DNA from 2 places in the Kitasatospora sp. GAS1066B genome. Region 1 is predicted to be linked to the other one. Evidence: riboswitches for the same ligand, from Rfam matches in the RefSeq annotation. Region 1 holds a riboswitch; the other holds the start of a gene.
What was found. A riboswitch is a leader RNA that binds a small molecule or an ion and turns the genes downstream of it on or off. The one in region 1 is predicted to bind magnesium.
Positions count from the first base shown of each region.

Region 2: it holds a riboswitch for magnesium, as region 1 does, so the genes downstream of both, ABH937_RS06750 (NRAMP family divalent metal transporter) here and ABH937_RS16020 (NRAMP family divalent metal transporter) in region 1, are expected to answer to the same signal.

Region 1 is NZ_JBGCCO010000012.1:147,721-151,087, forward strand. Features, by position in the region: gene ABH937_RS16015 (FUSC family protein) at 1-227, opposite strand, end outside; gene ABH937_RS16020 (NRAMP family divalent metal transporter) at 381-2,030, opposite strand; M-box (ykoK) riboswitch at 2,303-2,480, opposite strand; gene ABH937_RS16025 (DNA-binding protein) at 2,612-3,139, shown strand; gene ABH937_RS16030 (NAD-dependent epimerase/dehydratase family protein) at 3,228-3,367, shown strand, end outside.
Region 2 is NZ_JBGCCO010000005.1:46,279-49,645, reverse strand. Features, by position in the region: gene ABH937_RS06755 (hypothetical protein) at 1-119, opposite strand, end outside; gene ABH937_RS06750 (NRAMP family divalent metal transporter) at 289-1,938, opposite strand; M-box (ykoK) riboswitch at 2,255-2,432, opposite strand; gene ABH937_RS06745 (NAD(P)H-dependent oxidoreductase) at 2,700-3,290, shown strand.

The sequences.
Region 1 (3,367 bases):
GCGTCGGCGGTGTCCCCGAGCACGGCACCGAGCGCCCCCATCGCGACCAGCGCGCCGTCTGCACTCTGCCCGACGGCGAACCCGACGGCCACCGGCAACCCCATCCCGACGGCCGCGCGCACGGCCGCCGCCTTGGGCACGGCGGTCGGCTGCGGACGCAGCGTGCGGACCAGCCAGGGCGGCGGGGTCAACCGGCCGGCGGCAGAGTCGTTCTCAGTCGTCCTCACCTGATGATCCTCGCCCGTCGCTCACTTCCCTGCCGGAAGGCACGAGCGCTCACCGCGCGCACCCGCCACCGCACCCGGGCCACCGCGTTCGGCGGATAGCTGCGGTAGCCATTGGACGAGAGCTCGCAGCCGATCACATCCCCAGGCGGTGGTTCAGTGGCCGAGGGCGGTCTGGACGAGCTTGATGACGACCAGGATCATCGCGATCAGCAGGTACGTGCGCAGCGCGCCCATGCCGATCTTGCGGCCGGTGGACATCACCGGGCGGGTGAGGGTCGCCAGTGGGGGCATCCGCCAGTTGTCGCGTCCGGTGCGGTCGATGGGGTCCTCGGCGGTGGCCGTGCGCTTGCGCGTGAAGGCGAAGCCGGCGGCCAGCACCCCCAGCACGCCGCAGCCGGCCATGATGCCCAGGATCGCCCCCGAGGAGATGTTCGGGAACAGCACCGAGGCGGTCAGGATCACCGACAGCGTCACCAGCACCCCCACCACCGCGGAGGTGAACGCATTCACCTTCGGCCCGTTCGACCACGGCCCCAGCACCTGCTTGTCGTTGCACAGCAGCAGCAGGAAGACGGAGGCCGACGGCAGCAGCACCCCGGCCAGCACCTGCACACCCTGCGTCAACAACCCCAGCGTGTGGTCACTGGCGACCAGCACGATCGCCGCCGCCACGCAGACCAGCGCCGCGTAGACGGCGTAGAAGCCCTTGGCGCCGGCGACCCCGCGGTGCAGCGAGTGCTTCATGCCGAAGACGTCACCGATCGCGTAGGCGGTGGAGAGCGAGACGGCGAACGCGCCGATGATCGAGGCGTCCAGCAGCGCGATCGCGAAGAGCGCGCCGACCAGCTTGCCGCTGTGGTCCGCCAGGCCCCTGGCCACCGCGCCCGCGTCCGAGAACTGCCCCACCCCGTCGGTGCCGGCGAACGCGGCGGCGGTGAAACCCATCATCGCGGCCGCGCCGACGACGACGATCACGATGCCGATCCACAGGTCGGCCTTCTCGTACTTCATGAACCGCGGCGTGATCCGCTTGTCGATCACGTACGACTGCTGGAAGAACAGCTGCCACGGCGCGACGGTGGTGCCCACGATGGAGATGATCAGCAGCATCACGGTCGCCAACTGGCCCGTGCCGCCCGGCATGTTCGGCACCACGAAGTCGTGCGCCATCTGCGAGGTCCTCGGGTGGACCATGAAGTAGATCGGCACCAGCAGCAGCGAACCCGCGCACAGCGCCACCGCGATCCGCTCGAAACGGCGGAACGAGCCGGTGAAGGCCGAGGCGATGATGATCGCGGCGGCCAGCACCACCGAGGCGACCTTCGGCAGGCCCAGGTAGCCGGCCGCCAGCGTCACCCCGATGAACTCCGTCACCAGCGTCAACCCGTTGAGCAGGAACAGGTCGATCACACTGAACGCGCCCCAGAACTTCCCGAACCGCTCCAGGATCAACCGGGCGTGCCCCACCCCGGTCACCGCACCCAGGCGCAACACCATCTCCTGGTTGACGTACAGCACCGGAACCAGCAGCAACAGCGTCCACAGCAGATGCGTGCCGTAGTTCTGCCCGGCCTGCCCGTACGTGGAGAACGCGCCGGCGTCGTTGTCGCCGACCATCACGATCAGGCCCGGGCCCACGATCGCCAGCAGCGTCTTCAGCTTCGCGGACAGGCCCTTGCGCTCGGCCGTGTCATCCAGCCGGATCGTGCCCAGCGCACCCTTGATGTCACCCAGGTGCGCGTCATCCAGCACCGCGGCACGCGCGGCGGGAACCTTCGAGTCGAGAGTCGCGTTGGTGGTCATGATGAACCTCCCTCAGCCCCCACGGATTCAGGGGGAGTTCGGAGGCACGCGGCAGCAGACCTCGGAGCAGGTGGAGCGTGCGCAGGCGCGAGTGAGCCTTGCCGAGGTGGTTACCGCGAGCCGAAGAAGTACGAGGACAAGCGGGAGTAGGGGCAACTATGGCCCGGACTACTGCAATCCATGAGTCTGTCTCTCGCCTCCCCCCGGCCGGTGCGCGCGACGGATCCGCTACGCATGACGACACGGCAAGGAGCTCGCCGTCCCCGAGGGCCGGCTCACCCCAACTCGTCAGAGCTTTGGCACTTCACGGCGTGATCCGACTCGGCTGAGCCGGAAGCCACTTGGGATCAACCCTTAGGTCGGGAAGATCTGTCCTGATCCGGAGCGTCTCTCGACGGTTGGGATCAGTGGCCTGTGTCCGTGAAGACGCCTCACCGAACGAGGTGCCTTCTTCATTGAACGCTCACCAGCATAGACCCGTGGTTGCACCGAGCGGCAAGCGATTACCAAACTTTGACTGATGAACAGATTGTTCACAAGTAACCGTTGACAACGGGCTGCAGTGTGGTGAGGGTGATGGCATGTCATCAGCCAACAGCCCAAACGACCCGACCGATTCAGTCGATCCGTTCGCGGTGCCCGATCCCGACCAGGCGCGGGTGCAGCGCGAGTACGCCTCGCTCTTCCGGATAGCCGAGCGGCATGCCGCCACCGATGAGCAGCGCCGACGCCAGGTGCACCCGATGGTCCTGGCGCCGCACGAGGCGATCCGCCTGGTCACCTTCCTGCTGAGCGGCGCCGCGCTGCCCGAGGAGGGCGAGCCGGAGGTGGACCGCAGCGACATCCTGGCCGCGCTCAGTCTGGTGCCACGAGCCCGGGCCGAGATGGACGACCTGGAAGCCGGACTGCTCGGAATGGCGCGTGGGCGCGGACTCACCTGGCAGGAGGTGGCGTTCGGCCTGGGCCTCGGCACTCCGCAGGCGGCCCGGCAGCGGTACGAGCGGCTGGCCGGCCGGTCGGCGGCTGCTGCGGATGCCGGTGCCGGTGCTGCGGATGCTGGTGCTGCGGACACGGCTGCTGCGGACGCGGCCGCTGCGTCAGGTCGGTGAAGCGGCGGCGGTCTGTCCGCTCTCGGCGATTCCGCTGAGAGCTTGCCGCTCTTCCCGCCGCCGTCCTCGGGCGGCAGAGTCAGTCGGCATGAGACTCCTGATCCTGGGTGGTACCGAGTTCGTCGGGCGGGCCTTCACCGAGGCGGCCCTGTCGCGTGGTTGGGAGGTGACTGTCTTCCACCGCGGCCACCACGCGCCGCCGCCGGGCGTCCGGGCGCTGCGCGGCGA
Region 2 (3,367 bases), on a different contig from region 1:
TCGGCCAGCCGCCGCAGCAACTGCGCCAGGAAGGCCCGGACCCGGACGATACCGCCGGGGCGGACGGCGGGTCGCGGCCGGGCGGCCGGGAGCGCGGTGTGGAACGTGAAGACGGACACGGGGAGCTCACCTCCGTGGACGGCGTGCGCGCACGTCACGCGCACGCGGGCATGGCGAAGCGGGCGCTTCGCGCGGTTGAGCGTGCGTCAAGCGGACTACGTGCAGGACGAACCAGGGCCGGGGGGAGGCAGTTCGAGGCCTCCCCCCGAGGCCGGATGGCTCGGTGGTTCAGTGGCCGAGGGCGGTCTGGACGAGCTTGATGACGACCAGGACCATCGCGATCAGCAGGTACGTGCGCAGCGCGCCCATGCCGATCTTGCGGCCGGTGGACATCACCGGGCGGGTGAGGGTCGCCAGCGGGGGCATCCGCCAGTTGTCGCGTCCGGTGCGGTCGATGGGGTCCTCGGCGGTGGCGGTGCGCTTGCGCGTGAAGGCGAAGCCGGCGGCCAGCACCCCCAGCACGCCGCAGCCGGCCATGATGCCCAGGATCGCCCCCGAGGAGATGTTCGGGAACAGCACCGAGGCGGTCAGGATCACCGACAGCGTCACCAGCACCCCCACCACCGCGGAGGTGAACGCATTCACCTTCGGCCCGTTCGACCACGGCCCCAGCACCTGCTTGTCGTTGCACAGCAGCAGCAGGAAGACGGAGGCCGACGGCAGCAGCACCCCGGCCAGCACCTGCACACCCTGCGTCAACAGCCCCAGCGTGTGATCGCTGGCGACCAGCACGATCGCGGCCGCCACGCAGACCAGCGCCGCGTAGACGGCGTAGAAGCCCTTGGCGCCGGCGACCCCGCGGTGCAGCGAGTGCTTCATGCCGAAGACGTCACCGATCGCGTAGGCGGTGGAGAGCGAGACGGCGAACGCGCCGATGATCGAGGCGTCCAGCAGCGCGATCGCGAAGAGCACGCCGACCAGCTTGCCGCTGTGGTCCGCCAGGCCCCTGGCCACCGCGCCCGCGTCCGAGAACTGCCCGACACCGTCGGTGCCGGCGAACGCGGCGGCGGTGAAACCCATCATCGCGGCCGCGCCGACGACGACGATCACGATGCCGATCCACAGGTCGGCCTTCTCGTACTTCATGAACCGCGGCGTGATCCGCTTGTCGATCACGTACGACTGCTGGAAGAACAGCTGCCACGGGGCGACGGTGGTGCCCACGATGGAGATGATCAGCAGCATCACGGTCGCCAACTGGCCCGTGCCGCCCGGCATGTTCGGCACCACGAAGTCGTGCGCCAGCTGCGAGGTCCTCGGGTGGACCATGAAGTAGATCGGCACCAGCAGCAGCGAACCCGCGCACAGCGCCACCGCGATCCGCTCGAAACGGCGGAACGAGCCGGTGAAGGCCGAGGCGATGATGATCGCGGCGGCCAGCACCACCGAGGCGACCTTCGGCAGGCCCAGGTAGCCGGCCGCCAGCGTCACCCCGATGAACTCCGTCACCAGCGTCAACCCGTTGAGCAGGAACAGGTCGATCACACTGAACGCGCCCCAGAACTTCCCGAACCGCTCCAGGATCAACCGGGCGTGCCCAACACCGGTCACCGCGCCCAGGCGCAGCACCATCTCCTGGTTGACGTACAGCACCGGGACCAGCAGCAGCAGCGTCCACAGCAGGTGCGTGCCGTAGTTCTGCCCGGCCTGCCCGTAGGTGGAGAACGCGCCGGCGTCGTTGTCGCCGACCATCACGATCAGGCCCGGGCCCACGATCGCCAGCAGCGTCTTCAGCTTCGCGGACAGGCCCTTGCGCTCGGCCGTGTCATCCAGCCGGATCGTGCCCAGCGCACCCTTGATGTCACCCAGGTGCGCGTCATCCAGCACCGCGGCACGCGCGGCGGGAACCTTCGAGTCGAGAGTCGCGTTGGTGGTCATGATGAACCTCCCTCAGCCCCCACGGATTCAGGGGGAGTTTGGAGGCACGCGGCAGCTATCCCCGCTACGAACCGCACCAAGAAAGCACACCAGGCAGCAGGGCAGCACCGAGCTGCTGGTGATGGCGTGTCAGATCGAAAAGCGCGTAGCGAAGGTGGTTACCGCGAGCCGAAGAAGTACGAGGACAGGCGGGGGCAGGGGCTACTGTGGCCCGGACTACTGCAATCCATGAGTCTCTCGCCTCCTTCCGGCCGGTGCGTGCGACGGATCCGCTACGCATGACGACACGGCAAGGAGCTCGCTGACCTCGAAAGTCAGCTCACCCCAACTCGTCAGAGCTTTGGCACTTCACGGCGTGATCCGACTCGGCTGAGCCGGAAGCCACTTGGGATCAACCCTTAGGTCGGGAAGATCTGTCCTGATCCGGAGCGTCTCTCGACGGTTGGGATCAGTGGCCTGTGTCCATGAAGACGCCTCACCGAACGAGGTGCCTGCAAAACCTTGTACAGCTTAGCCCCGTCCAGACCGAACGCTTGCCGCATTTACCAAACCTTGACCTACGAGACCTGGACACACCGCGAAGGACCAGGTCACCGAGCCGCGACCTGGACCCGAGGTGGCGGCACCACAGTGACCATCCCCGGCAACGCCCGACAGCCTCGGCCGCCTTCCCAGTTTCCTTGACCGCCACCGTGGTTCAGCCCGTAACGTCGTCCCGAGTCGATCGTCAGGTCGGCGCCATCGGCCTATGGGGAGGAAACATGTCCGACAAGCTGCGGATCGCCGTCATCATCGGAAGCGTCCGTGAGGGCCGCTTCGGACCGGTCGTCGCACGCTGGTTCCTGGAGCAGATCCGGGAGCACGCGGACCTCGAGGTGGACGCGATCGACCTGGCCGAGGTGGGTCTGCCCATGGCGTTCCCGGCGTTCGGCACCAAGCCGACCGGGGAGACCGCGGCGGTCGCCGACGCGGTGCGCGAGCGGCTGGCCGCAGCCGACGCGTTCGTCGTCATCACGCCGGAGTACAACCACAGCTACCCTGCGTCGCTGAAGAACCTGATCGACTGGCACAACGTCGAGTGGCACGCCAAGCCGGTCGCCTTCGTCTCCTACGGCGGCCTGTCCGGCGGCATGCGCTCGGTCGAGCACCTGCGCCCGGTCTTCGCCGAGGTGCACGCGACCACCATCCGGGACGCCGTCAGCCTGCACAACGTGTGGTCGCTGTTCGACGAGGACGGCGCGCCGACCGACCCGGAGGGGTCCAACGGCGCGGCCAAGCTGATGATCGAGCGGCTGAAGTGGTGGGCCGAGGCGCTCCAGGAGGCCCGGGTCAAGAGCCCGTACACCGTCTGACCCCCAGAACGGCAGGAGCGCGCCGGTCGACCCACGGACCGGCGCGCTCCCTGCCGAACCCGGCGGGCTACAGCCTC